3 regions of the Lysinibacillus sp. FSL L8-0126 genome follow, and region 1 is predicted to be linked to each of the others. Evidence: riboswitches for the same ligand, from Rfam matches in the RefSeq annotation. Region 1 holds a riboswitch; each other region holds the start of a gene.

Region 1 (10,391 bases):
CCGACATACGATGTTGTTGCAAAGGATGTTGCAAGCTATTTACCAAACCCTGATAACATTCATTTAAGTGAAGCTGGTTATTTAGCGGTCGCAAATGAAGCATTTTTACCAATCATTAAAACTAGCTCGTTATGGGATATAACGAAGGCTATTCAAGTAGATGTGAAAGATCGTACAACTGTAGAGGTTAAATGGCAGGACGCGACAGATAATGTAGGTGTGGCAAATTACAATGTCTATGTGAATGGAAAATTAATCTCAACATTGGATGCAGATACGACAACATTTACACTTGAAGATTTAACAGAAAATACAACCTACAATGTTTCCATCAAAGCAATCGATGCAGCTCGTAATGAAAGTATTCAAAATCCAACGATTACTTTCACTACAAAGGGAACAGTAAGCTTTACAGATACAGCACAGCACTGGGCGAAAGAATACATTCAAAAAGCTGCGGGTGCTGGGCTAATGAATGGTTATACGGATGGGACATTTAGACCTGATAGTAGTGTAACGCGTGCGCAGGCCGCTGCTATTCTTGTGAGAAGTTTAGAGTTATCTACAGATGAGAAGGCACCATTTACTGACATTGCAAATTATGACGCAGTAACACAATCAGAAATTGCAGCAGCATATGTTCATGGGCTTATTAAAGGAACGGATGGGAAATTTAACCCTGGACAGTTTGTTACACGTGCTCAACTAGCATTAATGATAAGTCGTGCCTATGAACAGCAATTTAATCAACCATATAGTGCAAAGGGCGATGTGCCATTTACAGATGTAACCTCTTATAATGCAGAAACAAAACGTGCCATTACCATGTTGTATGAGTTGGGGATTGTGACAGGAAATGAAGGGGAATTCTCACCAGAAGCTGTCACAACAAGAGGTCAAGCCGCTAAAATATTTACAAACCTTAGTCAAATATTCATTAAATAATGCTGAAAAGGTAGGGGGACATCACCTCTACCTTTTGACGTTTTTAATAAAAACGAAGTATAGTCTAACTATGTTGTAGAACGTATTTAAAGAGGAGAATGGGGATGCTGTCATTTATATTATCTGCGAAAAGATTAGTAAAAGGGTTGTGGAAGTCATTTAAACGTCCTCAATTTATCTCATTATTTACTACATTGTTTTTAATCATTTTATCAGGAACACTGTTTTACAAGGGAACGGAAGGATGGTACTGGTTAGATGCTATGTATTTTGCTGTAGTGAGTTTGATACCAACAGGCGTAGAAACAGGGTTATATCCAACAACGACTTATTCTAAAGTATTTACAATGATTTATTTAATAGTTGGTACGGGAGTAATGTTTATTATGTTGCTAATGCTAGGGCGTTCTATCGTAGATTTTTCTCTGAATGAGGAAGAAAAAGAAGAGATGAAGAAACGTTTGAAAAAGTAAAAAGCAGTACGATGAATTTTTGAACAATTCATTGTACTGCTTTTTTTATGATAGTTTGGCAATAATGCCTTCCTCGTCGTCTAAAACAAGCTCAATCCCAGTTGAGAATGGGTCACTATGTAGAACATCTTTAATCCAAACACGTAATGCACCAATCATAGCTGCTGTATTAAGCACTTCGATTTGACCGTTTACTTCAACCTCTGCACCAAAGCCAGCGTCATCTTCGTAAGTCAATTCGACAAGAACTGCCTCGGGACGAATGTTTTTATAATAAGCTTGAGATAAACAAATAGCATTAATAATATCTTGTTCGTTGATTATTTGTGCCATTGTGCTTCCTCTTTGCGCTTCTTCTCTTTAAACATATTCATAATCTTAACCACAAGCATCACGATAACGGCAATTGCAGCTACATTAATGAGTAGACCTAAAATATTGCCAAGAATCCCCATGCCACTAAATAGACTGCCGAATAATAAACCAGCTAGACCACCAAGCATTAAGCCTTTCATTAGACCGCCAGAGAAAAAGCCACCTTTTTTAGTAGTATCTACTTTATTAGTAGAGGATGAGTTGTTTTTATTTGTTGTTGCATTATTTTGATCTTTAGAAGTATCCTTAGATTTTTGGATATTCGAGCTATTATTGTTGTTGTTGTTAGTGAAGCCTTTTTTACCTGATTTATAGGATTTAGCTTCTGCCGTTGGCGTATCCGAAATGAATAATGTTGCACCAACAGTCGAAAATATCAGTGTCGCTGCAAAAAGAGCGGCAAGAATTTTTTTCATTACTTACATTCCTCCAATATAATTTTGAATTTGGTCATAAACTAGTTCTTATATAGTAATATTACATGAACTATATTAAAAAATAAAACAAACGCCTTCAATAATTGAGCTATATCATCAAATTTGAACAAGTAGTGACAAATGCCATGATTGTGAAAATTCTGCAATAGAAAGGAGTGAAACGATGCTACTAACTTTAACACTTTTCACCACATTATTTCTCGTGTTGTACTTAACAGAAAAAAGGCGCTTTCTCAATGCGGTAGCACTAGGTTTAATAGGGATATATATGATAAGAGCGTTCATTATGCACTATCCATTATTGCTGCCAAATGATCAGGGGATTATTTCAGAAATGGGGATATTTATTATATTGGGAAGCTTTCCAAGCATTATGTTTATTTTATCAATCGCAATGTTTTTCAATAGTAAAGTATTATTAGAGAAGGAAGGGCGTAAAGTACGTAATTTAATGTTAGCCATTCTCGGACTAAGTTTTGTTATTATGATGATATGGTATGTTTTCGTCATTTTTATCCAAATAGAAAATATACTTTGGCATATTCTTTTCTTCTATGCGTTTTTGGTTTTTGGCTATACAATGTTTTTATACACAAGTGTCCTTGCCTATGCAATACTGTATCATTTTACACCCATACGCTATGAACCAAATTATATTATTGTATTGGGCTCAGGGTTAATTGGGGATAAAGTGCCCCCACTTTTAGCAAGTCGTTTAGATGAGGCAGTAAAGCAGTATAAAAAGTATGGGGAGAGAGCTTTTATTATTGTCTCTGGTGGTCAAGGCAATGACGAAAAGCTAACCGAGGCATATGCCATGAAACAATACTTAATAGATGTACATCATCTTCCCACTGACAAGATGTTGCTCGAAGATCAATCGACCAATACAGAACAAAATATGGTCTTTTCCAAAAAAATAATGGACCATCATGCGCAGGGAGAAAAATATCGTTCGCTATTTGTGACCAATAATTTCCATGTATTTCGTGCAAGTATTTATGCTAAGAAAGCAAAGCTAGATGCAGAAGGAATTGGCTCAAAGACAGCCTTTTACTATGTTCCCAATGCATTTACACGAGAATTTATAGGCTTATTAGATATGTATAAATGGGCCCATATTACAGTTTTTTTAATCATTACGCTATTCGTTGGCTTATTATTGAGAGCATATGTGTAACCAAATTTCAACTGTCTTCCATATAATAGTGGCAAGGCAGTTTTTTTACATAGTGTGCAAGGGAGGAAAATAATGTACGAGCAAATGTTAGCCAAGCGAAATAAAGAAAGAATTGATTCCCTACAAAATCTGACACAGTCAGAAAATACATGGTTTGCTCAAAATATAAAATTACTTACATTCACGGAAGTTACCCTAACAGCCTTGCAAAAAATATTGTATCAAATAGTGCGAGGGCTATTGAAAGAACAGCAACAACGGCATTTACAAATTATCCATTCAGAACAATCTCAGTCCATACAGGAGAATGTTTTAACATTGTTAGCGGAATATGACGATGTCTTGCGTGATGCCATTCCCGAATCTATCTATATCCTTGTTTGGCAAATTTCTTCGTTAGAAAAGCTAGCAAGCCGTATAGCAGTAGTTGATGATGTACTTGATATTGTGGAGTGGTACTTCCGTCATCAAGATGAACAGCCCCCTATTTTAGATGAAGAGGATTTAGATCATGAAGTCATTATTGATTTATATAAAGAAGCAGTTGAAGAACAAGACGCAGATGCACAATATCAATTGGGAGAATACTACAACGCTAGAGAAGGTGAACATTTTCAACCTGAAAAATCATTGAAATGGTTTGAATTAGCAGCGCTTCAGAATCATGCAGATGCTCAATACGTACTAGGGAATTTTTACTTTGAGGGGATTGGTGTGGAAGAAAATGATTCCCTTGCTTTTTCATACTATGAAAAAGCAGCTTTACAGGGGCATGCGGATGCCGCCAATAATTTAGCGGATATGTATTTCAATGGGGAAGGCGTACCGCAAGATTTTATATTAGCAAAACAATGGTTCGACTATGCTGCTAAAAAAAATGTGGCAGAGGCGATGTTTACGTTAGGAATTATATACGAGCAGGGACTGGGTGTCGAAGCAGATGTAGAAGCAGCCTTCAATGCCTACAAAAAATCAGCAGAGCTAGGTTATGTCGAAGCGCAATATCGGCTTGGTGGAATATATTTAGAGGGACGCTTGGGTCAAACAAAGGAGGTAAACCGTGGCCTCTTTTGGTATGAAAGAGCTGCTGAACAATATCATGTAGATGCCTTTTATGATTTGGGCTATATATGGAGTAATGGACTAACTGGTATACGCAATATCGAAAAAGGTATTCATTGGTTTAAACAGGCTGCAATTCAAGGAGATGCGGATGCTAAGCTACAACTAGGGCATATTTACAATAAAGGTGAAGGAATTGCTAGAAACCTGAAAGAAGCCATCAAGTGGTATGGCCTCGCAGCGGATGCTGGTGTTGCAGAAGCTTCTAAAATATTACAGGAACTTAAAGGATTGTAAATTTTGTGTGAAAAAATATAGTTTATTTGAATTATTTATTTGTCATGCATTTATAAAACTTTTGATTTAAAATGGGTTGTATTTTTAGGTATATGGATGCTCTCGTGGAGAGGGTAAAAAATATTGATATAGTGATATTTAAAGAAGATTAATAAAAAAGGATAAGAAAAATAAAAAAAATAGGCATAATAAACAAGAAAACGGGTAAAAAAGCTACCAAATAATATTGTGGTAGCTTTTTTCTTATGCATTACCATTAATTTTAAGATAGGGACTTTTGGTGTGGTATATGTAAAAAAACGGAATCGATAAGATTGACAGCAATTTATAAAATGATTAATGTAAATGAGTGATTTTGAAATAAAGCATACGTAAATAAGTCTACTGTTAGTCATGTACTGACTAGGTCTGCTTGCTGAGCGGGAATATTTTTTATGTGATTGTACAAAGAGGTACTCGACATGCTTTTGGAGGAAGTGTGCCAGACAGAAAGAGTATTAGCCCATAGCATAATAGCTAATCTGTTTTTATCGGGGTATTTTTTCTTGTATCAATCAATATGTTAAAAAAGGGATTTGGTGTTTCTCAGCCTGCTGAAAGTAAACGGAATGAAAGAGGGAAGATGTGTGATTTTTCAAAAACAGAGAAAGACGAAGGTATTGGATTTACAGCAATATACAGTAAAAATGGATTTGTCTACTCGCCAATCAATGGTGAAACAAATTGAAATGCTGAATCTAACGAAGCAAGACTTACAATATTTAAAAGCTTTCCAGCCATATGTTATGGACAATGTAGATCACATCGTAAACCGTTTTTACAACATGATAGGAACAGAGCATCATTTGGTAGATATTATTAGTCATCATAGTTCTGTAGACAGACTTAAAGTAACACTACGGCAGCATATTATTGAAATGTTTAACGGAACCATTGATGAGGTGTATTACCAAAGACGAGTAAAAATTGCAAAGGTACATGTTCATATTGGGCTTAGAACCCAATGGTATATTTGCGCATTCCAAGATTTATCCATATCATTTATTGATTTAGTCGAAAAAAATATAGAGCACCCCCAAGATCAATTTAATACGATCAGGGCCATATCGAAAATTTGTAATTTCGAGCAGCAGCTCGTTTTGGAGGCTTTTGAAAACACTGTAGAACAAATGAAAGAAAAAATGATGCATGAGAAAGAAGCTATTGAACGACAAATTGTTGATTCTTCCGAAGCACTTGCCACAATTTCTCAGGAAACAAATAATTCATTTTGCTGCTTAAGCAAGCAATCTGACGAAATTAAACAATTGGCTAAAAAATCACTTGATGTCTCAACACTGGCTGAAAATCAAGCACTTGAAGGTCGTGAACGTTTAAAAAATCAATCACAAAATATGCTTAATATTATTCATTCACTTCATGATATAGAAGAAAATATTGAACAATTATCGGATATGTCTAGGGAAATGGAGACAATCATGAATGTGGTTACTAATATTGCTAATCAAACCAATCTGTTGGCATTGAATGCTGCAATTGAAGCGGCGCGTGCTGGAGAAGCGGGCAAAGGCTTTAGTGTAGTGGCTGATGAGGTGCGTAAATTATCTATTCAAACGAAGGATTCGGTTACTTCGGTGGCATTGTTATTGAAAAAAACGAGTGAACGGACAGAGAAATTAGAGCATTCTCTGGCAAATATTCAAGATGAAGTGGCGTCAGGTGAGGAAAACATGTTACAAACTGAAGGTCAATTTACAAGCATATTGGGAGCCATGACAGAAGCAAAGGATCAAAACGACTGTATGGCAACGAAAATACAAGCAATCGTCGGGATATTAAACGAGTTAGGGACATCATTTACAGAAGTAACGAATTCAGCAGAAAACTTAGCGAGCTTTTCCCAAAATCTAAAAGGATAGACTACTAAATTAACGTTTATGTTTCCGTATTTTTTAGACATATTAAACACTATAGTACCTATAAATATGTGTATTTTTTGTAAACCTTGAAATGGAAATTCCATATGATTAAGCTAGAGCTATCTCACAGATGAGGTAGCTCTATTTTTGCTAAATTTGTAAAGGGTTTAACGTAATTTTCAATGAAAATAAGTTTATACTGTAGGAAGAACTAAAAATAGGGGCGGTTACTATGAAAACAGTTGTTGTATTAGGTGGCGGTATTACAGGATTATGCACAATGCATTATTTACAACGTCAAGTGAAGGAAAATAATGTAGATGTGCGTCTAGTGCTTGTAGAAAAAAATACATATTTAGGGGGCAAATTATATTCAACACATGAGCAAGGTTTTATTATGGAAACAGGTGCTGACTCGATTGTAGCTCGTCATAAAGGTGTTATGGAGCTTGTACAGGAGCTTGATTTTGAGGAGAATCTAGTTTACAACGAAACAGGTATTTCCTATATTTATACGAATAATGAATTACATGCCATTCCGGCAGATTCTACTTTTGGAATACCAATGAGTTTGGCATCCTTGGAGCAAAGCACATTGATTACAGAGCAAGGTAAACAAGATGCATTAAAAGATTTGACTTTACCAAACAAAGACTTCACAAAGGAAAGTTCAATTGGAGAGTTTTTAACTTATTATTTAGGGGAAGAGCTTGTAAAAAATCAAATTGCACCCGTTCTTGCAGGTGTTTATTCAGGTGATTTACACCAGCTTTCGATTGCCTCTACTTTACCGTACTTGATTGACTATAAGAACGAGTATGGAAGTATCATAAAAGGCTTTGATGCGAATCGTGAGCAATTTGCTAAAGCAGCCAATAAAAAGTTTATATCGTTCAAAAACGGTTTATCTTCTCTAATTGATCGTCTCGAACAAACATTAACCGATGTAGAGATCATCAAGGGTGTCGCAACTGTCAATGTTCAAAAGCAAGAAAACCACTATTCAATTGCCTTAGCTAATGGTGAAAGCATCGAGACAGATTATGTCGTTTTAGCACTGCCGAATGAGGCTGTTCAAGGCCTACTACAGGATGAATCATTAAACAGTTATTTTGACCAATTTACGACAGCTTCAGCAATTACGATCTATTTAGGTTTTGATGTACCAGACTCTAGATTGCCAGCAGATGGAACGGGCTATATTGTCTCACATAATTCTGACGTTACATGTAATGCTGCAACTTGGACAAGTCGTAAATGGAGGCATACATCAAGAGATCATAAATTACTTGTGCGACTCTTTTATAAAAGCATCAATCCAGCATATGAGCAACTCCATGCCATGTCTGACGAAGAATTAGCAGCGGTTGCTTTAGAGGATGTGCGCAAGAGCCTAGGAATAGAGGAACAGCCAACAGTTATTAATGTCACAAAATGGATTGATCAAATGCCAAAATATGATCTAGCTCACCGTGAAGCATTACAAGGTTTAGTTCAAGAATTACAAGAAAACTATCCTAATCTATCCATCGCAGGTTGTTCATACTTTGGGGTAGGGATTGGTGCTTGTATTCAAAATGGGAAGAAAATCGGTGAGGAGCTTGCAAAGGAACTAGCCAATTTCTAAGCTTTTAAGTGAAAAATATCTTTGTTATGTGAAATAGTCTTGACTCATTCGTCAGTAAACGATATGATTCTTTTAATTATTTAAAAAATTCATACTACATTCTTATCAAGAGAAGCAGAGGGACTGGCCCATTGAAGCTTCAGCAACCAACTTTTTTGTCAGGTGCTAAATCCAGAAGACCATTGAGTCGAAGATGAGAAGGAAAAAACAATGATGAGTCATTAAAGCCTTCTTTTTTTTATAAAAGAAGGCTTTTTATTATACAGAGATATAGGAAGAGAGGCTAGTTTAATGAGATTGCTTGAAAGGTTAAAAACGCATGTATTGACGGCAGATGGCGCAATAGGCACAGTACTTTATGGCTATGGTTTGGAGTATTGTCATGAGGAAATGAATGTACAGAAACCTGAGTTAATTGAAAAGATTCATAGAGAATATATTGCAGCTGGTGCTGATATCATCCAAACGAATACGTATGGTGCAAATGCCATTAAATTAGCTCGCTATGGATTAGAATCGCGTGTCCAACAATTTAATGAAGCAGCGATTACAATCGCAAAGCGAGCTGCGGCAGATGGAGGTCAGTTTGTCTTAGGGACAATTGGTGGTATTCGTGGTATTCGTAAAAGTGATGCAACGTTAGATGAAATCTTAGCAACTATTGAGGAGCAAGCGAGTGTTTTACTTGCTGGGAATCCAGACGGCCTTTTACTCGAAACCTATTATGATTTTGAAGAATTAACAGCTACCTTAAAGATGCTACGGACAAAGACAAAATTACCGATTATTGCGCAAGTTTCCATGCACGAACCTGGTGTTTTACAAAACGGTATGTCTTTAAATAACGCCCTGCATGAGCTAGAAAAACTTGGTGCGGATATTGTGGGTGTCAATTGTCGTTTAGGTCCACACCATACCATTCAGGCGTTTGAAGGTGTAGAACTTCCTGATAAGGCATTTATGTCGGCTTATCCGAATGCTTCACTCCTTGACTTAGAAGATGGTCGTGTCGTTTATGAGTCAGAAGCTGAATATTTTGGTCGAGCGGCTGTGGAATTACGTGATCAAGGGGTACGCTTAATTGGAGGCTGTTGTGGTACGACACCGAAGCATATAGCAGCAGCGAAGAAGTATTTAGAAGAGTTATCACCAGTTCATGAAAAGTATGCCAAACCGGAGAAGATTCAAATTGTTCGTGAAGCAGAGCCAACGAAGTATGAACCTCTTCATGAAAAAGTAAAGCGCGAACGCTCTGTCATTGTAGAGCTAGATACACCTAGACATCTAGAAATTGATGGTTTTTTGGAAGGGGCAAAACAATTGTATGATGCAGGAGCAGATGTCGTCATGATGGCAGACAATTCTCTGGCTTCTCCACGTATTAGCAATATTGCTATGGGTGCATTGTTGAAGAGTACTAATGGTGTACGTCCTCTAACACATATTACATGCCGAGATCGTAATTTAATCGGTCTACAATCACATTTAATGGGGTTAAATGCATTAGGAATTCATGATGTGTTAGCTGTTACTGGTGATCCAACAAAAGTTGGGGACTTCCCAGGTGCCACAAGTGTTTATGATGTCTCATCAATGGAGCTGATCCAATTAATTAAGCAGTTAAATCAAGGCATTTCCTTCTCAGGTAAACCACTTCGTAAAAAAGCAAATTTTTCAGTAGCTGCTGCATTTAATCCAAATGTCCGTGTATTAGATCGTGCTGTGGCACGCTTAGAGAAGAAAATTGAGTATGGAGCAGACTACTTTATTTCACAGCCAGTATATACGAAGGAAAAAATTGTGGAAATTTATGAGGCAACCAAGCATTTGCAAGCACCTATTTATATTGGTATTATGCCCGTTACAAGTTATAAAAGTGCTGAATTCTTACATCATGAGGTGCCAGGCATAAAATTATCTGAAGATGCCTTAACAAGAATGAAGGCCTGTGGTGAAGATAAAGAACGTGCAACATTTGAGGGGATTGCCATTGCGAAGGAATTAGTTGAGGTGGCTGCACAGTATTTCAATGGCATTTACCTTATCACTCCATTTTTACGTTATGATGTGACATTA
Region 2 (10,391 bases), 560 kb from region 1:
CCCTTTGATTCTTGTGTCTAGTCGTTATTTTAATGGGCCACCAAGTGTAGTAATGGCATCAGAAACGTTTGAGAATTTCTTGAAGTTTTCGTTGAATAAGCCTGCAAGTTCAGCAGCTTTCGCATCATATGCAGCTTTATCTGCCCATGCTTCACGAGGATTTAACACTTCTGACGGTACACCTTCAACTGCTGTTGGAATGTGTAAACCGAAGACAGCATCTTGTGTCGTTTCAACATTTGTTAATTTTCCGTCGATTGCTGCACGTACCATTGTGCGTGTGTAAGACAGCTTCATACGGCTACCTGTACCATATTCGCCACCAGTCCAACCAGTGTTCACTAGGAATACTTGTGCACCATGCTCGTCAATTTTTTGACCTAACATTTCTGCGTACACTGTTGCTGGAAGTGGAAGGAATGGAGAACCGAAGCAAGTAGAGAATACTGGTTCTGGCTCTGTTACACCGCGTTCAGTTCCAGCAAGCTTAGAAGTGAAACCGCTTAGGAAGTGATACATTGCTTGCTCTTTTGTTAATTTACTGATTGGAGGTAATACGCCAAACGCATCAGCTGTTAGGAAGATGATTGTTTTTGGATGACCTGCAACAGAAGGATCAACAATATTTTCGATGTATTGGATTGGATAAGCTACACGTGTATTTTCTGTTAATGAACCATCATCATAGTCACAAATACGAGTTTCTGGATCAACAGCTACGTTTTCTAAAACAGAACCGAAGCGGATTGCATTGTAGATTTCTGGTTCTTTCTCAGCAGAAAGGTTGATTGTTTTTGCATAGCAGCCACCCTCAATGTTGAATACACCATTATCAGACCAGCCGTGTTCATCGTCACCAATTAGCTTACGATCTGGATCAGCGGATAATGTCGTTTTACCAGTACCAGATAGACCGAAGAATAATGCCACATCGCCAGCTTCACCAACGTTTGCTGAACAGTGCATTGAAAGGATACCTTGCTGTGGTAATAAGTAGTTCATGATACCAAAAATAGATTTTTTCATTTCACCAGCATATTCAGTACCACCGATTAAGATCATTTTCTTTTCAAGTGATACTATGATGAAAGTTTCAGAAGCAGTACCATCAACTGCAGGGTCTGCTTTAAAGTTAGGAGCAGAGATGACAGTGAAGTCTGCAACATGAGAAGCTAATTCTTCTTCAGTTGGACGGATAAATAATTGATGAGCAAAAAGGTTGTGCCAAGCGTATTCATTAATTACTTGGATGCTTAATTGTGAATCTTTGTCAGCACCTGCGAAGCCTTTAAATACGAATAACTCGTCACGTTCTTTTAAATATTTTATTACTTTTACATATAAGTTATCGAACACTTCAGAAGAAATCGGTTGGTTGACTTTACCCCAGTCAATTTGATCTTTTGTGCTTTCTTCTTCTACCGTATATTTATCTTTAGGTGAACGACCAGTGTATTTGCCAGTTTCTGCACGAACTGCGCCATCTACTGTTAACATTGCTTCACCACGAGATGTAGCTTTTTCTGCTAATTGTGGTACTGAAAGTTGAACATTAATGTTACCGCCGTTTAATAATTCCTTCAGTTCGTTTGCAATTTCTACTGAATTCATCGATTAAATACCATCCTTTTTTATAGTATTCCCTTGATTTAGAGGGATTTTTTCTTAATTTCAAAAATAGTATAACACAATTGCTTAAATAATCTATACTAATTAAGAAATTATTTTAGAGTTTTTATCACTTTTCAATAAACTGACAAAAAATAATGTTTTTCGAGTAGAATCCGATCAATCCTACTGTAATTAGGCGCAAAAATTGAGCCACACATATGTTACCACAAGTAGCTAGGTATGTTGTAGGGATTAATTTGCTTCTATTTACATCATCATCCAAGTATGAAAAGTTTTTGTGTAATCAGTTCCTTCCTTTCTATACAGTAATACATAAGAAAATATTTGACAACGTTCAACCTTTTCAGTAACATGAAAATGAACGGATACTCTTATCCCGAGCTGGTGGAGGGTCAGGCCCTGTGAAACCCGGCAACCTGCATGTTTTATTTCACAGCATGCGTTGGTGCCAACCTGATGCAAGGGAACATCCCTTGAACGATAAGAGTGAAAGGTTACGAAGTCATTATTCCTTTCCTCATGTGCAGTAACGTGAGTAAAGGATTTTTTTATTGCTAAAAAAGAATGTAAAGGTAAGTATATGTAGTTCTTTCCTTATTATAATGACAGATCTTTCGAAATCCTCGTGTTAAAAGCAGCAGTAACGGCTTGAGAGTTCAATCCTTAGGAGCGGACTTGACATGGGTAATGAGTACCGTATTCATACACAACTACTTTTTGTAAGAGTAATAGGAGGAAAACCAAATGACAAACCGTCGACTGTTTACATCAGAGAGTGTAACAGAAGGACATCCAGATAAGATTTGTGATCAAATCTCGGATGCCATTTTAGATGCTATTTTAGCAGAAGATCCAAATGCACGTGTAGCGTGTGAAACAACTGTCACAACAGGATTAGTATTAGTAGCAGGAGAAATAACTACTTCTACTTACGTTGATATTAAAGGTATCGTTCGTGATACTGTAGCAGAAATTGGCTATACACGTGGTAAATATGGCTTTGATGCTGAAAATCTAGCGGTGCTTGTAGCTATTGGCGAACAATCGCCTGATATTGCACAAGGTGTTGACCAAGCTTTAGAGGCTCGTGAAGGCTCTATGACAGATGCTGATATTGAAGCAATTGGTGCTGGTGACCAAGGTCTAATGTTTGGTTATGCATGTAATGAAACACCTGAACTAATGCCATTGCCAATCAGCTTAGCACATAAATTAGCACGCCGATTAACAGAAGTTCGTAAATCAGGTGAATTAGCGTATTTACGTCCTGATGGAAAAACACAAGTAACGATTGAATATGATGACAATAATGTACCTGTGCGAGTGGATACAATTGTTATTTCAACACAACATGATGAAGAAGCAACACTTGAACAAATTCAAGCTGATCTGAAAGAATTTGTTATTGCACCCGTTGTGCCAAGTGAATTATTAGATGCAAACACGAAATACTTTATTAACCCGACTGGCCGTTTTGTTATCGGTGGACCTAAAGGGGACGCTGGTTTAACAGGACGTAAAATCATTGTTGATACATACGGTGGTTATGCACGTCACGGTGGTGGCGCATTCTCTGGTAAGGATGCAACAAAGGTAGACCGTTCAGCGGCTTATGCGGCACGTTATGTAGCAAAAAACATTGTAGCAGCTGGCTTGGCAGAACGCGCTGAGGTACAACTTGCCTATGCGATTGGTGTGGCTCAACCAGTTTCCATTGCGGTTGACACATTTGGTACAGGTAAAGTGAAAGAAAGCGCAATCGTAGAGTGGGTACGTGAGCTATTTGATTTACGTCCAGCAGGTATTATTAAAATGCTAGATTTACGTCGTCCGATTTATAAACAAACGGCAGCTTATGGTCATTTTGGTCGTACAGATTTAAATGTACCATGGGAACAAATCGATAAAGCAGATGCTCTACGAGAAAAGGCACATCTATAAACTATTGAGCTAAAGTAATGAAGACATTAGAAAATTATTCTAATGTATTAAAAAGGAAAGGGGCAATATTGTCCCCTTTGTTTTACAAAAAATCCCTCGCTACGATCCGTGAACATTTTGGTTACACGGAAATGCGAGGTATTTTTTTCGTTAATATTGAATTTTTGTGTATATTGTTTACTTCTGAAGGGATTTATAATATTGTCCTTTTTCTGCATATTCGCGCACGATACGTTCCATATCCTCTTTATCTTCTGCATTTAATTCACGGACTACTTTTGCCGGACGACCTAATGCTAAACTATTCGGAGGAATGACTTTACCAGGAGGTACTAGGCTTCCTGCCCCAATAAATGCACCCTCTCCAATCTCTGCCCCGTCTAATATAATGGAGCCCATACCAATTAAAGCATTTTTGCGAATTGTACAGCTATGTAAAGTGACTTGGTGTCCAACTGTTACCTCATCTTCAATAATTAGCGGAAATTTTGGGCTTTGATGTAAGCAACAAAGATCTTGGATACTGACACGTTTCCCAATAATGGTTGGGGAAACATCACCACGAATGACCGTATTAAACCAAATGGTTGTTTCAGCACCAATTGTTACGTCGCCCGTAACAGTTGCGTAATCAGCAATGAAGACAGATGGATCGATCTTTGGCATTTTATCTTTAAATGGATAAATCATGAAAATCGCCTCAATTCTTTCTATAATGTAGTATTATCGTATCAAATACGCAACTTTATGGAAATATAAAATTAAAATGAGCTATTTATTTCGATATAATCAATGTGTAATTATTTTTTAGGAGGACTATGTGAATGTGGAAATGGGAAGCTGAAGGACAAGCAAAGGCTGTGATTGCTATAGTTCATGGTGCATATGAAAATCACCGATGGTATGCATGGCTGATAGAGAAATTAAGATTGGAAGGCTTCCACATAGTCATGGGAGATTTACCTAATCATGGCGTGAATGCAAGGTTTGCTCGTGTCCATGATGAGGACTTCAAATTGTACAATAAATATACAAGAAATCTGATTGAGAATGCTTTTTCATATAATTTACCAACTTTTGTAATAGGACATGGGCTTGGAGCAACGTTAGTTCTTCACACAATGCAAAAGAAGCAATATGAATGTGCAGGGATTATTTTGACATCACCGTGGCTGCAATTAAAGCTTTTACCAGGTAAATTATCAAATGCTTTAACGAGTCTAAGTGCATTGACTGCAAATGTTAAAATGACTCACAATATTTCATATGAGAACCTTACACGCAATGTTGAAGGTAGGGACGAAATGAAAGATGAGGTACCATTCATGTCAGTCGTTTCAGTGAAATGGTATCGAGAGCTTCAGCAGATGATGAAAAATTTAGTGATGCTTCCAAAAGGTGAATTTCCGAATATGCCTATGCTCATTATGACAGCTGAGAAAGATAAAATTACGGAAACACGACAAACTCGAAATTGGCTCCATCAACAAGAGTTTACAGAGTTTCAATTTAAAGAATGGGCAAATTGCTATCACAATTTATTTCACGAAGTAGAACGAGAAGAGATTTTTATGTATATTCGTGATTTTATTAATAATGCTCTTCGAAGAATCGGTTATATCATTAAATAGGTTTTATCCCTTCCATTTACTAGAAGACTTACTTAAATATTGTTACTTAAATATAATGTTGTAATTTTCAGAAAAGTGTAATACTATAATGACTTAAAGTATGGTATTTTCAAATTGGAGGGGTATAATGGAGGTAATCGTTGGTAAGTTGAATGGCATTTTATGGGGTCCGTGGTTTATTTATGGTATTTTATTGATTGGACTTTTTTTCTCAATCATCACAAGATTTCTACAAGTTAGACACATTAAAGACATGTTTGTTTTAATGTTTAAAGGGGAGAAATCGGAAAAGGGGATTTCATCTTTCCAAGCAATGTCGATTGCATTATCAGGCCGTGTAGGTACTGGTAATATTGCTGGTACTGCAACTGCAATTGGGATGGGGGGACCTGGTGCTGTCTTTTGGATGTGGGCAATCGCTTTCATTGGTGCGGCTACCGCATATGTAGAGTCAACATTAGCACAAATCTATAAAGAAGAAAAAGATACGGAATATCGTGGTGGACCAGCCTTTTACATAGAAAAGGGAATGGGTCAAAAATGGTTTGCAGTTATTTTTGCTGTAGCTGCGTTGATTGCAATGCTAATTTTAATGCCAGGTGTGCAGTCTAACGCCATTGCAGGAGCTGTTGAAAACGCTTTTGGTCTGGATACATGGATTACAGGACTGATTATTGTAGTGTTGTTAGGTGCTATTATTATTGGGGGAGTTAAATCTATCGCGAATGCTGCCCAAATCATTGTACCGTTCATGGCATTAGCATACATTATTATGGCTATTATCATTATTGCTATGAATATTTCTGAGGTACCTGCAGTCTTTGCTTTAATTTTCTCAAGTGCCTTTGGTGCACAAGAGATTTTTGGTGGTATCATTGGTTCTGCGATAGCTTGGGGAGTGAAGCGTGGCATCTATTCCAATGAAGCTGGTCAAGGAACAGGGGCGCACCCTGCTGCTGCTGCGGAAGTATCACATCCTGCTAAACAAGGGATAGTACAAGCGGCGTCTGTGTACATTGATACATTATTAATTTGTTCTGCTACTGCATTTATGATTTTATTTACAGGTATGTACAATGTACATGATGAAAAGGCCGCTGAAGGAGCAGATCCATTTATCCATATTGGGGAATTCAATAGTGGCGGATTAGCAGGCGATGAGCAAATGACATTTGCGAAAAGTATTGAAGCAGGTGCTGCTTATACACAATATGCAGTTGATTCATCATTACCTGGTTTTGGAGCTCCATTCGTAGCAATCGCGTTATTCTTCTTTGCCTTTACAACAATTATGGCCTATTACTATATTGCTGAAACGAATGTCGCCTATTTATTCAGAGGTAGCACGGAGAAGATTTTCATTTGGATTGCGAAAATTGCCATTTTAGTTGCTGCCTTTTATGGTACAGTCCGTACGTCTGACCTAGCTTGGGCAATGGGAGATGTGGGTCTTGGACTAATGGTTTGGATTAACGTTCTTGCTATTTTAATTATTATGAAACCAGCTATCGTAGCATTAAAAGATTACGAGAAACAGAAAAAAGAGGGGAAAGACCCTGTCTTTGATCCTCGTAAACTAGGCATTAAGGGTGCAGATTTCTGGGTTGATTATAATGAGCAACGTAAAAATAAATAGTAAATGACGAAGGCTATCTACTAGTTTCTATTAAACTAGTAGATAGCCTTTTGCATGTCATGTATTAAATAGGAAATTCTTTCATTTTCTCTAACGCAATAACGAAAGGTGGATCATTTTGTTGATTGAGAAACTCGTATTTTAAGACATGTACATGTTTTTGTGGAAGCCTACTAACATAGTCCATGACCGTATCTCGTTCTTCCCTACCACCAGGATGACCATGATAAATAACAAGAATGATTAGGCCGCCAACCTTCAAAAGCTTTAGTAAATCCTCAATAGCTTGTGTCGTTGTAGCGGGCTTTGTAATAATGTCATGATTGCTGCCAGGTAAATAGCCAAGGTTGAAAATGGCTGCAGCTACAGGTTTGTGTACATACTGTGCTACGTCTTCATGCCCTTTATTAAGGACCAGTGCACGATGCTCTAAACCGTGATCTAAAAGGCGAAGGAGTGTTGCATCAACCGCTTCTTTTTGAATATCAAAGGCATAAACTTGTCCATTATCCCCCACAAGCTGTGCTAGAAACAATGTATCATGACCGTTTCCAGCAGTAGCATCGACGACCGTATCTCCCTCATCTATACTGTCCTTTAAAAGCTGCTGTGCATATTGTAAAACACGTTGTAGTTTCATTTTGTAACCTCAGCCTTATAAAACTTCCCTTGCCAGCTGCCACGACGTTCAAGCTCGGCATCAATACCATTCAATACTTCCCATTTATTGACGCTCCACATTGGTCCAATCATTAAATCAATCGGTCCATCGCCGGTAATACGATGAATGACCATTTCAGGTGGGAGAAGTTCTAATTGATCTGCTACTAGTTTTGTATAGACATCCTGATCTAAAAATTCTAACATGCCTTTTTCATATTGCTTCACCATTGGCGTCCCTTTTAGTAGATGTAGTAAGTGGATTTTTATGCCTTGGACATCTAGCTGTGCTACTGCTCGAGCAGTTTCCATCATCATGTCATAGTCTTCAAGAGGCAGGCCATTAATGATATGTGAGCAAACACGTATGCCGTGCTTGCGCAATTTTTCAACGCCTTCCACATAGGTTGCATAATCATGGGCACGATTAATCAGATTCGCTGTTTTTTCATGCACGGTTTGAAGACCAAGCTCAATCCATAAATACGTACGCTCGTTTAACTCTGCTAAGTATTCCACGACATCATCTGGCAAACAATCAGGGCGAGTAGCAATGGAAAGACCAACAACACCTTCTTGTGCTAAAGCAGCTTCAAATTTTTCCTTTAAAACTGGCAGTGGGGCATGTGTATTTGTATAGGCTTGGAAGTACGCCATATATTTGCCGTCCTTCCATTTCTGATGCATTTTGTCTCGGATTTCAGCAAATTGTACATCGATTGGATCTACCTTATTACCGGCAAAATCACCAGAGCCTGCAGCACTGCAAAATGTACAGCCACCAAAAGCGACTGTGCCATCACGGTTTGGACAATCAAAGCCTGCGTCTAATGCGACTTTAAATACTTTATGTCCGAATTGATCACGTAAATAGCGATTCCATGTATAATACCTTTTTCCTTCTGAAGGAAAAGGAAAATTCGTTTCTGTCATTTATTTCACTCCTCTAACGCTTTATTCTATCATGTGCTTTTCGTTCCGTCATGGGGGAAGGGCTTGATCGTTACATCAATGAAGAAAAATTGTAATGAAAACAAGAAAAAGACTTTTAAAACTTAGTTAAAGTATGATGGCATACTTGTAAAAAGGGTAAAATTATTTTTCTTGTGCTTTTAAGGTTTTCAGCATAAACTAGCTATTTAGAGAGGCGAAATAATGGAGGTCATCATATGCCAAAACGTGTTTGGTTTTTACTTATTGGAATGCTTGTGAACACAACAGGTAACTCTTTTTTATGGCCTTTAAATGCCATATATATGCATGATTATTTAGGGAAAACTTTAGCGATGGCTGGTTTTGTCTTAATGCTCAACTCTGCTGCTGGAGTATTGGGCAATCTATTAGGTGGTTACTTATTTGATAGAATCGGTGGCTATAAGGCGATTATGTTTGGCATCCTGCTAACGATTGCTTCATTAATAGGCTTAACAATTTGGCATGGTTGGCCACATTATGTGTGGTTTTTAACGATACTAGGCTTTAGTGGGGGCATCGTTTTTCCAAGTATGTTCGCATTAGCAGGGGCTGCATGGCCTGAGGGCGGACGAAAAGCCTTTAATGCGATCTATTTGGCACAGAATGTTGGTGTTGCAGTTGGCCCTGCTCTTGCGGGTATAGTGGCTGATTATCAATTTGATTATGTTTTTAAAGTGAATTTAGGCATGTATATTTTATTCTTTTTTATTGCTTTATTTACATTTAAACGTTTAGAGGCAGGCAGTATTGCCCCTAAAAATGTCGTCAGTGAAAGTAAACGAATTGTTAACAAAGCACCATTCTATGCTTTGTTAATTATTAGCGCATCCTCAGTGTTATGTTGGCTTGCATATTCTCAATGGAGTGCTACTATTTCATCCTATACTCAAGATTTAGGCTTAGGGTTAAAGCAATATAGTTTACTTTGGACAATAAATGGTTTGCTTATAGTTGTAGGTCAGCCACTCATTGCACCGCTTGTGAAAAGATGGGAAAACAATTTAAAGCGTCAGCTCGTATTTGGTGTAATTCTGATTGCCCTATCGTTTGGAATCATCGCCTTTGCGAGTGATTTTAAAATGTTTGGAGCCGCGATGCTTGTTTTAACGTTTGGTGAAATGTTCTATACCCCAGCATTACCAACCATCGCGAATCAGCTCGCACCAAAAGGTCGACAAGGATTCTATCAGGGCATTATCAATAGTGCAGCGACAGGTGGTCGGATGATTGGGCCATTATTCGGTGGGATAATGGTGGATCAATTTGGCATGATACCTCTTGTATTAACTTTAGTGGTCGTTGTGCTGTTGGCTATTATTCCATGTTTAACTTATGATTATCCTTTAAAAAAGAATAATATCGTTGCAGATTAATAGTGGGCAAGGAAGAGAGCAAAAACGAGTGATCAGCACTTGGTTTTGCTCTTTTTTTATTGAAGCTATTGAAAAATAATCGATACAGGCTTACAATCATACATATTCAAATATTTGAATATGTAGTAATGTGGAGGGTGTTTTTTATGGAAGAGGGTTTACAACAATTTAAGGCGGATTTTTTTAAAGCATTAGCACATCCGTTACGCATTAGAATACTGGAACTCCTTGTAGAAGGTCAGAAAAGTGTCAATGAGATTCAAGATTGCTTAGAGAAAGAGGGTTCTGCTGTTTCTCAGCAATTAAGTGTATTACGCGCCAAAAATATCGTTTATGGTGTGAAGGAAGGTAAAAAAGTCTACTATTCTTTAAGTGATCCGATGATTGGTGAATTACTTGGGGTGGCAAAGGATATTTTCAATAACCATTTAGTTAACACCATTTCGAGATTAGAGGAAATGACGAGCAATGAAGGTGACGAAGGCAATAAGTAAATCAAAGAAGTTGAAAAATTATGCTTTGCTTATTATTTCGAAGGGAAGA
Region 3 (10,391 bases), 420 kb from region 1:
ATTGCGGGTGGTAAGGTTCCGTACGGTACATTAGTTGACGAACAGTATCTATTGAACTTAGAGCGTGAGGCTTTCCTTAGCCTTGTTGCTGATCCACTTTCTCAGCAAAGAATGCAACACATGCTGTTAAAAGGTAAACCACTTCGTAACTAATTGACAAAATAGATCAATCTTGCACATGAAACAAAGGGGGATTAATACGATGCGTGAAGCCGTTATTGTAGCAGGAGCACGAACTCCAATTGGAAAAGCAAAAAAAGGTTCTTTAGCAACAGTAAGACCAGATGATTTTGGTGCTGTTGTAGTCAAAGAAACATTGAAAAGAGCGGGCTATGAAGGACCGATTGATGATTTAATTTTAGGCTGTGCGATGCCTGAAGCAGAGCAAGGGATGAATGTAGCACGTAGTATTGGGGCACTAGCAGGATTACCAGATACAACTCCTGCGCTAACGATTAATAGATTTTGTTCATCAGGTTTACAGGCAATTGCGTATGCAGCAGAACGAATTATGCTAGGTCATTCAAAGGTGATTCTAGCTGGCGGTGTCGAGTCTATGAGTATGGTGCCGATGGTGGGGAATACACCACGCTTAAATCCGACATTAGCTGAAACGGCTCCGCAATATTATATGGGTATGGGGCATACGGCTGAGGAAGTGGCTCGCCAGTACAATGTTAGTCGTGAAGATCAAGATGCTTTTGCAGTTCGCTCGCATGTTCTTGCTGAAAAGGCGATTAAAGAAGGCAAGTTCAATGATGAAATTGTACCAATCGAAGTGGAACAGCATTACGTAGACGACCACAATAAACCACAAGTAAAAAAATTTACATTTAGTATGGATGAAGGTGTACGACCAGGTACATCAGTTGAAGGCTTAGCAAAATTGCGTCCAGCTTTCCATGTAAAGGGCAGTGTAACGGCTGGTAATGCCTCTCAAACTTCTGATGGTGCAGCAACTGTACTAGTGATGGATCGTGAGGAGGCCGAACAGCAAGGACTGACACCAATGGCAAAATTCCTAGGCTTTGCAGTTGGTGGTGTGCCTCCTGAAGTAATGGGAATTGGTCCGATTGTGGCAGTACCTAAAGCGTTAGAAATTGCAGGTTTATCCATAGATGACATTGATTTATGGGAAATCAATGAAGCATTTGCTTCTCAATCATTACAGGTAGTACGTCATTTAGGCATCGACCAAGAAAAAGTCAATGTCAATGGTGGAGCAATTGCATTAGGTCACCCTCTAGGTGCTACAGGAGCTATTTTAACGTTAAAGCTTATTCATGAATTGAAGCGTCAAGGGAAGAAATATGGCGTGGTGACAATGTGTATTGGCGGCGGCATGGGTGCTGCTGGTGTATTTGAAATTTTATAAAATTTTCTAGATCAGCTTGAGGTGTACGGTTTACGGTTGCCTCCGAACATGTTCACATCAAGCTTTTCTATACATGTTCATTTGGGGATTAAACAATCAAAATAGATATATTGGGAGGAATTTATCATGACTGAAAAAACAACTGATTTCATTAAAGGCGGCGGATTTCTAATTGAAGATGTGGAATTAAATCGTGTATTTACACCAGAAGATTTCACTGACGAGCATAAGATGATTGCTAAAACAACAGAGGAATATGTAGCAAATGAAGTTTTACCAGTAGTTGAAAATTTAGAGCACCATGAATTTGAGCATTCAGTGCGTCTCCTAAAAAGTGCAGGCGAATTAGGTTTGCTTGGAGCAGATGTGCCAGAAGAATATGAAGGGCTTGGACTAGACAAAGTTTCTTCAGCTTTAATTGCTGAGAAAATGTCTGTTGCAGGTGGTTTTTCCATCACACATGGTGCACATGTTGGGATTGGTTCACTACCAATCGTTCTATTTGGTAATGAAGATCAAAAGAAAAAATATTTACCTAAGCTTGCTTCAGGTGAATTAATCGCAGCATATGCATTAACAGAGCCAGGTTCAGGTTCAGATGCTCTAGGGGCAAAAACGACTGCAAAATTAAATGAGGCAGGCACACATTATATTTTAAATGGTGAGAAGCAATGGATTACAAATGCAGGCTTTGCTGACGTATTTGTTGTTTATGCAAAAATTGATGGTGATAAATTCTCTGCCTTTATCGTAGAACGTGCCTACAATGGCGTTTCAGTAGGCCCAGAAGAGAAGAAAATGGGGATTAAATCATCGTCAACTCGTACATTAGTATTAGAAGATGCGGAAGTACCTGTAGAAAATCTATTAGGTGAAATTGGTCGTGGGCATGTCATTGCCTTCAATATTTTAAATATTGGTCGTTATAAGCTTGGTGTGGGCACAATTGGTGGCTCTAAACGTGCATTGGAGTTAGCTATCCAGTATACAAACCAACGTCAGCAATTTAAAACAAAGCTTTCTGATTTCAATCTAACAAAAGAGAAATTGTCAACAATGGCTTCTCAATTGTACGCGTCCGAATCATTAAACTATCGTACTGTTGGTCTATTTGAGGATCGTTTAAGCCAGTTAAGCCTTGAAGAGCAAAAGCAAGGAAAAGTAATTGCAGGTGCTATTGCTGAGTATGCAATTGAATGCTCTATTGCGAAAGTATTTGGGTCGGAAACATTAGATTATATTGCAGATGAAGCCGTACAATTACATGGCGGTTATGGCTTTATGGCTGAATATGAGGTAGAGCGTATTTACCGTGATTCTCGTATTAATCGAATTTTTGAAGGTACAAATGAAATTAACCGCATGATTGTCCCTGGCACATTTATGAAAAAGGCGCTAAAAGGCGAGCTTCCTTTATTACAAGTTGCTCAAAATTTACAGCAAGAGCTGCTAATGTTAATGCCAGAAGACATCGGTACAGAGCCACTAGCACAAGAAAAATATTTAGTGAAAAATGCTAAGAAGATTGCTGTATTAGCTGCAGGCTTAGCAGCACAACGCTTTGGTGCGAAGCTTGATCAGGAGCAAGAGGTATTAGTGAATATTGCCAATATCGCTAATCAATTATTTGCAATGGAGTCAGCTGTCTTACGTACAGAAAAGGCAATTGCTCGTGATGGCGCTGAAAAAGCACAGCAGAAATTGCTATACACGCAAATCTTCTGCCAAGAAGCATTCACAGAAATCGAAAAGGAAGCAAAAGACACAATTCTTGCTTCAGCAGATGGCGATGCAGCACGTATGACATTATCTGCACTTCGTAAATTAACACGCAATAATCCTTATAACTTAATTGCGAAGAAACGTGAAGCTTCTGTTAAACTAATCGAAGCTGAAAAATATATTGTTTAATAGCATACACTTTCACTTAGCTATCTGTAAGAGGATAGCTAGGTTTTTTTATGAGAGATGGATAGAAGCTTGAAACTGACGGATAGAACAGCTAGATTGACGTATAAAATAGAGAAAGTGATGAATAGAACAGCAAAACGGATGGTTAGGCTTACGAAAATGAGAGAAGTTCCACCATTCGAAACAATTATGATGGTATACTACAGAAAAAGACAGTAGAGGAGCATTTTAATGACGATTCAATTTATCCATTATCCGAAATGTACGACATGTAAAAAAGCACAAAAGTGGTTAAATGATCATGAGGTTTCCTATGAAGAGGTACACATTGTAGAGCAATCGCCAACAAAGGATGAAATAACAGCCATTTGGCATGCCAGTGGACTGCCTTTGAAGAAATTTTTTAATACATCGGGTATGAAATATCGTGAGCTTGGTTTAAAGGACAAGCTAGCGGAAATGACTGAAGATGAGCAGCTGGAGCTACTTGCTTCTGATGGGATGTTAATCAAACGTCCAATCGTAACGGATGGCCAAAAAGTAACGCTAGGGTTTAAAGAATCAGATTTTGAGCAAACTTGGAAATAGCCGTATTTAAACAGGATCGAACGACTCTTCTAACCGAGATAAAGTCACCGGCAGATGTCACAAATTTTTAACAGAGATGTATTTCAAGTAACTTGAAAAAATTGTGGACTGCAATTAAGCTGGCACGTAATTGAATCTTGTTTTTATAGGAGAAGTATGGCACACTGAAAGTGAATATATTACATATTTATGGAGGGGTTTTTTGCATGAGCACACCTAAAGACTTACGTTATTCTGAAGAACATGAATGGGTAAAAACAGAAGATGGAAAAGTACGTATTGGTATTACTCACTTCGCACAATCTGAATTAGGAGATATCGTTTTCGTTGAGCTTCCACAAGTTGGCGACGAAATCAAAACAGATGATCCATTCGGTAGCGTAGAATCAGTTAAAACTGTTTCTGAATTGTATGCACCAATCTCAGGTACTGTAGTTGAAGTAAATGCAGATTTAGAAGATAGCCCAGAATTCGTTAATGAATCACCATATGAAAAAGCATGGATGATCGTTGTGGAGCCTGCTGATGCATCAGAAGTTGAAAAACTAATGACAGCAGAGCAATACGAAGAAATGATCGCTGAATAAGACAAGCTATAATCGAAAAACGTCGGAAACTACCGGCGTTTTTTGTTATATAATGACTTATAAGTGGGTATGTCTAAATGGAGGTGGCGTAATGTTCGAGGGAAAATGCTTAATAGTAGAAGGACGCTCAGATAAGCTACAAATTGAGCCAATTTTAAATGAGAATGTTACAATACTATGTACGAATGGTACAATTGGTGTGCATCAATTAGAAGAGCTGCTCGATCCCTATGAGAGCTGTGAGCTATTTACTTTTTTTGATGCAGATACTTCAGGCGATAAGCTGCGTGCATTAATGGACAGACATTATCCAGAGGCAGAGCATTTACGTACAATGCCAACCTATAAGGAAGTAGAGACGACACCAAGAAAAGTGTTAGCGATGATATTACTGCGTGCACATTTTTCAATCCATAATGAATATATTTTGTAAGGTTGCGTGAGGAAATGGAAGAATGGTCAAAAGAGCAGTGGGAAACGGCTAAACAGTCGGGACAGAAAGCTGCATTTTATTTATATACACCGATGTGTGGAACGTGTGCAGTGGCATCTAAAATGATGGCCATTATTGAACAATTACTGCCACAGCTACCAATAGGTAAAGCGAATATAAATTTTTTAGAGCATGTTGCTGTTGAGCATCAAATTGAAAGTGTTCCGTGTTTACTTGTTAGTGATGGCGGAAAAGTGACAGATAAGATTTATGCTTTTCAATCCGTACCATTTTTATACGAATTGTTAAAAAAATCAATTGACTGAACTTTACTAGCGTGGTAAAGTATCAAATATATTACTAAAACATTAAATATATCGAACTCTTATAAAGAGTGGCGGAGGGAAGTGCCCTATGAAGCCCGGCAACCATCACAAAGTGAAAAGGTGCCAAATCACTCAAAGATTTTTCTTTGAAAGATGAGAGAACGGTTTAACGTTATTATACGTGACCCCTTCTACTTGTCTGTGAGTGAAGGGGTTTTCTATATGAGAAAAGGAGTATTCGCTATGATCCAGCTTCAAAATATTACGAAGAAGTACAAAACAGCAAATGGCGAATTAACGGCAGTCAAAGACGTCAACCTTACCATCAATAAAGGTGAAATTTTTGGCATTATCGGCTATAGTGGCGCTGGTAAGAGTACCATGATTCGTTTATTAAACGGTTTAGAGAAACCGACAACAGGAACAGTAACGGTGAACAGTCAAGAATTTTCATCGATTAAAGGGCAAAAGCTTAGAGCAGCTAGACAAAAGGTAAGTATGATTTTCCAACATTTCAATTTACTTTGGTCTAGAACAGTTGCCGAAAATATTGCATTTCCTCTAGAAATAGCAGGTGTTTCAAAGGCTCAACGTGAAGCACGAGTAAAGGAATTAATTGCACTTGTTGGTCTAGAGGGACGTGACAGGGCATATCCATCCCAGCTTTCTGGTGGACAAAAGCAGCGTGTAGGGATTGCCCGTGCATTAGCGAATAATCCAGAGGTTTTACTATGTGATGAGGCGACTTCCGCACTCGATCCTGAAACGACGGATGCCATTCTTGATTTACTCGTTGATATCAATGAACGTTTAGGCTTAACAATCGTTTTGATTACCCATGAAATGCATGTCATCCGCAAAATTTGTCATCGTGTAGCGGTCATGGAGGCAGGCGAAATAGTGGAACGTGGTGAGGTATTGCAAGTTTTCCAAGCACCACAAGCGGCTATTACTAAAAAATTCGTATCTCAGATTACGGATACAAAGGAAACACAGGATACGGTGGCACAAATCAAAACAAATTATCCAACTGGACAACTTGTCAAACTGATTTTTGTTGGTGAAAAGACCGAGCAGCCGGTTATCTCACATCTTGTGAAACAATTTGATGTAGAAGTAAGCATTGTTCATGGTAATATTTCGCAAACGAAAAACGGTGCATACGGTACACTGATTGTGCAAATTGATGGCTCGAAAACAAATGTGGCTGAAGCCCTTCGTTATTTAAATACAGTCGAAGTACAAACGGAGGTGATCGCAAATGCTAACTAATCTTTTTCCAAACGTAGACTGGGAAAATATGTGGCAAGCTATGTATGAAACATTGTACATGACGGCAATTTCTACAGTTGTCACATTTATTCTTGGGTTAGTCATTGGGATCGTTCTATTTTTAACAAGCCCTAATCAGCTATGGGCTAATAAAATGGTTAACTTTTTAACGGGTTCAATCGTTAATATTTTCCGCTCCATCCCATTTATCGTGTTAATTATTTTATTAATTCCATTTACGAAATTCTTACTTGGTACGATTCGGGGAGCAAATGCGGCATTACCTGCTCTAATTATTGGTGCAGCCCCGTTCTACGCTCGTATGGTATTGATTGCGTTACGTGAAATAGATAAAGGTGTCATTGAAGCAGCCCGTTCAATGGGGGCAAAAACATCCACAATTATTTGGAAAGTACTGATCCCTGAATCTTTACCAGCACTAATTTCAGGGATTACTGTAACGGCTGTTGCCCTCGTTGGTTATACTGCAATGGCAGGGATTATCGGTGCAGGTGGTCTTGGTAACTTAGCTTTCCTAGACGGCTTCCAACGAAACCGCCAAGATGTAACATTAATGGCAACTATTCTGATCTTAGTAGTTGTATTTATCATTCAATGGATTGGTGATCTCATAACGGTGAAGATCGATAAACGTTAGTAAGACTAAAAGAGGTTATTCCGGTTCTAACCGCTAACATATTTGAAACAAATAAAAGGGAGTGTCATAAATGAAAAAGTTATTAGCAGGATTATTTTTATCTATACTTGTACTAGCATTAGCAGCTTGTGGTACAGATAAAAAGGAAGATGCCAATTCAGCATCTGATCAAACAGATAGTAAAGACAATGTAACATTAAAAGTAGGTGCTTCTAATACACCACACGCAGTCATCCTAGATAAAGCAAAACCAATTTTAGCTAAAGAAGGCATCGACCTTGAAATTGAAACTTATACAGATTATGTTCTTCCAAACCAAGATCTAGATTCAAAAACACTTGATGCAAACTATTTCCAACATATTCCATACTTGGAGTTACAAATTAAAGATAATGGCTATGATTTCGTGAATGCTGGTGGCGTTCATATTGAACCAATCGGTATTTACTCAAAAAAATATAAAACTTTAGAAGATCTGCCTGAAGGCGCAACAATCTTACTTTCTAACTCAGTATCAGACCACGGTCGTATGCTATCATTACTGGAAGCTAAAGGCTTAATTAAATTAAAAGAAGGTATTGATAAAACGGCAGCAGAAATAAAGGATATTGAAGAAAATCCTAAAAACTTTAAATTTGATGCGAATACTGCACCAGAAATGCTTGTACAAATGTATGAAAATGATGAGGGCGATGCAGTACTTATCAACTCTAACTTTGCGATCGATAATGGTTTAAATCCAATCGAAGATGCTATTTCTCTTGAAGACAAAGAATCTCCGTATGTGAATATCATCGCAGTACGTGCAGGCGACGAAACAAGACCAGAAATTAAAAAATTATTAGAAGTATTAACTTCTAAAGAAATCCAAGACTTCATTTTAGAAGAATGGAAAGGTGCAGTAGTACCAGTACAATAATTCAAAGGGTAAGTGAGTGATCTAACTCACTTACTTTTTTATTAGCCCCCTCAAGTATCGCTTATTAATGGTACTTGAGGGGGTTATTTTTATTGCAATTATTAAAAAATGTTGATTTACCAATAATTAACATAATTTAGTGTTGATTTTTTTAGAGTTAGAAAGTAATTCTGAAATTATTTGTTAAATAGGATGAACATTATTGCACAAATATTATTAAATTACATAAAATGTAGGTGTTTATGAGTATATTTTATGATTGTTTAGAAATTGTTTAGTTATAATTAGTACTATATAAATGTTGATGAAGTTTTTTTGAGTTAAATTTATTTTTTTAATCTATTTTGACTAGAAAAATCATACGTAAGTATGTAGCGATGAAAGGAGTCTGTACAGTACGATGATGAGAAGTGACAAATTACTTTGCAGAATGCTTGCCATGAATAACTATGGTCAAACGAAGCTGTAACGAAAAGAACGATGACAATGGACTACTAGATTAGATAAAGGAGTAATTTTTTATGACAATTGAAACGACATCATTAAGCAAAGCTTTATCAAAAAAAATCCACACAAAAAAAGCTACAATTGGGGTTATTGGACTTGGCTATGTAGGGTTACCATTTGCAGTGGAAATGGTTCAAAGTGGGTTTCAGGTAATAGGCTTTGATAAAAACCAAGATAAAATCATGCAGTTACAAAATGGTCATAGTTATATCGCTGATCTACCTAAAGAAAATATACAGCAAATGATAAAGAGTAATCAATTTGAGCCAACGAATGATTTTTCTAAGCTTTCACAAGTGGATGTCGTTATGATTTGTGTGCCTACACCTACTACTGCAGAAGGAACTCCCGATATTTCATATATAAAAGAAGCAACACATACCATCGGACAATATATCAAGACGAATGGGTTAGTTATTCTTGAAAGCACAACGTATCCTGGGACAACAGAAGAAATTGTCCAGCCTATTTTAGAAAACTATGGTTTTGTGATTGGTCAAAATTTATTTTTAGCCTATTCACCAGAACGTGTGGATCCAGGAAATATCAACTTTTCCGTATCAAATACGCCTAAAGTGGTTGGTGGAATAACTGCAGCATGCTTAGAAGTATCAAAGATCTTTTATGAAACAGTCATTCATACCAATGTTTGTCCTGTTTCAAGCCCAAGAGTGGCTGAGATGGAGAAATTGCTGGAAAATACATTTCGTCAAATTAATATTGCCCTTGTCAACGAGTTAAGTCAGATTTGCTACAAAATGGATATCGATATTTGGGAAGTCATTCATGCAGCTTCTACAAAGCCATATGGTTTTATGCCATTTACACCTGGACCAGGAGTAGGAGGGCATTGTATTCCAGTCGATCCTAAATACTTATTGTGGGCAGGACAACAACACGGAATCTCAGCAACGCTAATTGAAGCGGCAGATAAAGTCAATGATTCCATGCCCCATTTTGTTGTGAACAGATTAGAAAACTACTTACGTCTACAAAGTAAAGAGCTGTGTAAGGCAAACATTGTTGTCATTGGCGTTACTTATAAGCCCAATATAAATGATTCACGTGAATCTCCAGCACTTCGTGTTATTCAACAACTACTAGAGAATCAGTGTCAGTTAAAGATTATCGATCCTTTTATTGAAACCTTTTCTGTAGAGCAAGCTCTTGTCAAGACGGACCTACTAACAGTAGAAATAATCCAACAGGCAGATGCAGTATTAATTTTAACGAATCATTCGGATATTGATTACTCTTTAATTGACCAACAGGCTTCTTTAATTTTTGATACACGAAATACCCATTTTCTGTTTAAAAATAAAAATTATTACAAATTATAAGGAGAATTCATGGGAAATGAAACAACTTAAACTATGTGGTCTGCTCATTCTACTGTTGTTAGCAGGCTGTCAATCTGCTCCTAAAGAAACGATTCACCCAGTTGATTCTACCATAGACGTCAAAAAATCTGATGGTACTATGAGTGACTTAATCAGTCATGCCAATATAGTTGTGCCAAAGGTTGCCTTAACATTTAATGGCTTCGCAGATAATGAAACGATGGAGTTACTACTGACAAAATTAGATGAATCGAATATGAAAGCAACCTTTTTTCTAGAGGGGATGCGTGTTGCTCAGGAGCCAGAGCTTGTTAAAGAAATATTAAAAAGGGGACATGAGGTGCAAAATGGTACATTGACATTTCCAGATGTATCAACTTTAGATTATGACCAAACGTATGAAGAAATCGTTTTAACCAATCAAATTTTTAAAGAGCATTTAGGTTATACACCACAATTTGTTCGCAGTCGCTCA

What was found. A riboswitch is a leader RNA that binds a small molecule or an ion and turns the genes downstream of it on or off. The one in region 1 is predicted to bind S-adenosylmethionine.
Region 2: it holds a riboswitch for S-adenosylmethionine, as region 1 does, so the genes downstream of both, metK (methionine adenosyltransferase) here and MHI34_RS10195 (bifunctional homocysteine S-methyltransferase/methylenetetrahydrofolate reductase) in region 1, are expected to answer to the same signal.
Region 3: it holds a riboswitch for S-adenosylmethionine, as region 1 does, so the genes downstream of both, MHI34_RS12240 (methionine ABC transporter ATP-binding protein) here and MHI34_RS10195 (bifunctional homocysteine S-methyltransferase/methylenetetrahydrofolate reductase) in region 1, are expected to answer to the same signal.

Annotation. Positions count from the first base shown of each region.
Region 1 covers NZ_CP152028.1:2,082,341-2,092,731, forward strand. The annotation lists gene MHI34_RS10155 (S-layer homology domain-containing protein) at 1-945, shown strand, start outside; gene MHI34_RS10160 (ion channel) at 1,050-1,418, shown strand; gene MHI34_RS10165 (DUF2653 family protein) at 1,464-1,751, opposite strand; gene MHI34_RS10170 (hypothetical protein) at 1,739-2,209, opposite strand; gene MHI34_RS10175 (YdcF family protein) at 2,394-3,410, shown strand; gene MHI34_RS10180 (tetratricopeptide repeat protein) at 3,483-4,769, shown strand; gene MHI34_RS10185 (globin-coupled sensor protein) at 5,396-6,688, shown strand; gene MHI34_RS10190 (protoporphyrinogen oxidase) at 6,921-8,315, shown strand; SAM riboswitch class I at 8,415-8,515, shown strand; gene MHI34_RS10195 (bifunctional homocysteine S-methyltransferase/methylenetetrahydrofolate reductase) at 8,607-10,391, shown strand, end outside.
Region 2 covers NZ_CP152028.1:2,638,534-2,648,924, forward strand. The annotation lists gene pckA (phosphoenolpyruvate carboxykinase (ATP)) at 25-1,611, opposite strand; SAM riboswitch class I at 2,001-2,119, shown strand; gene metK (methionine adenosyltransferase) at 2,377-3,573, shown strand; gene MHI34_RS13075 (gamma carbonic anhydrase family protein) at 3,751-4,263, opposite strand; gene MHI34_RS13080 (alpha/beta hydrolase) at 4,398-5,204, shown strand; gene MHI34_RS13085 (alanine/glycine:cation symporter family protein) at 5,332-6,840, shown strand; gene MHI34_RS13090 (class I SAM-dependent methyltransferase) at 6,905-7,480, opposite strand; gene MHI34_RS13095 (TIGR01212 family radical SAM protein) at 7,477-8,433, opposite strand; gene MHI34_RS13100 (MFS transporter) at 8,670-9,848, shown strand; gene MHI34_RS13105 (metalloregulator ArsR/SmtB family transcription factor) at 9,995-10,342, shown strand.
Region 3 covers NZ_CP152028.1:2,502,282-2,512,672, forward strand. The annotation lists gene MHI34_RS12205 (3-hydroxyacyl-CoA dehydrogenase/enoyl-CoA hydratase family protein) at 1-153, shown strand, start outside; gene MHI34_RS12210 (acetyl-CoA C-acetyltransferase) at 203-1,375, shown strand; gene MHI34_RS12215 (acyl-CoA dehydrogenase family protein) at 1,502-3,286, shown strand; gene MHI34_RS12220 (arsenate reductase family protein) at 3,518-3,874, shown strand; gene gcvH (glycine cleavage system protein GcvH) at 4,081-4,461, shown strand; gene MHI34_RS12230 (TOPRIM domain-containing protein) at 4,553-4,894, shown strand; gene MHI34_RS12235 (thioredoxin family protein) at 4,909-5,220, shown strand; SAM riboswitch class I at 5,277-5,380, shown strand; gene MHI34_RS12240 (methionine ABC transporter ATP-binding protein) at 5,464-6,492, shown strand; gene MHI34_RS12245 (methionine ABC transporter permease) at 6,482-7,150, shown strand; gene MHI34_RS12250 (MetQ/NlpA family ABC transporter substrate-binding protein) at 7,221-8,069, shown strand; gene MHI34_RS12255 (nucleotide sugar dehydrogenase) at 8,591-9,916, shown strand; gene MHI34_RS12260 (polysaccharide deacetylase family protein) at 9,933-10,391, shown strand, end outside.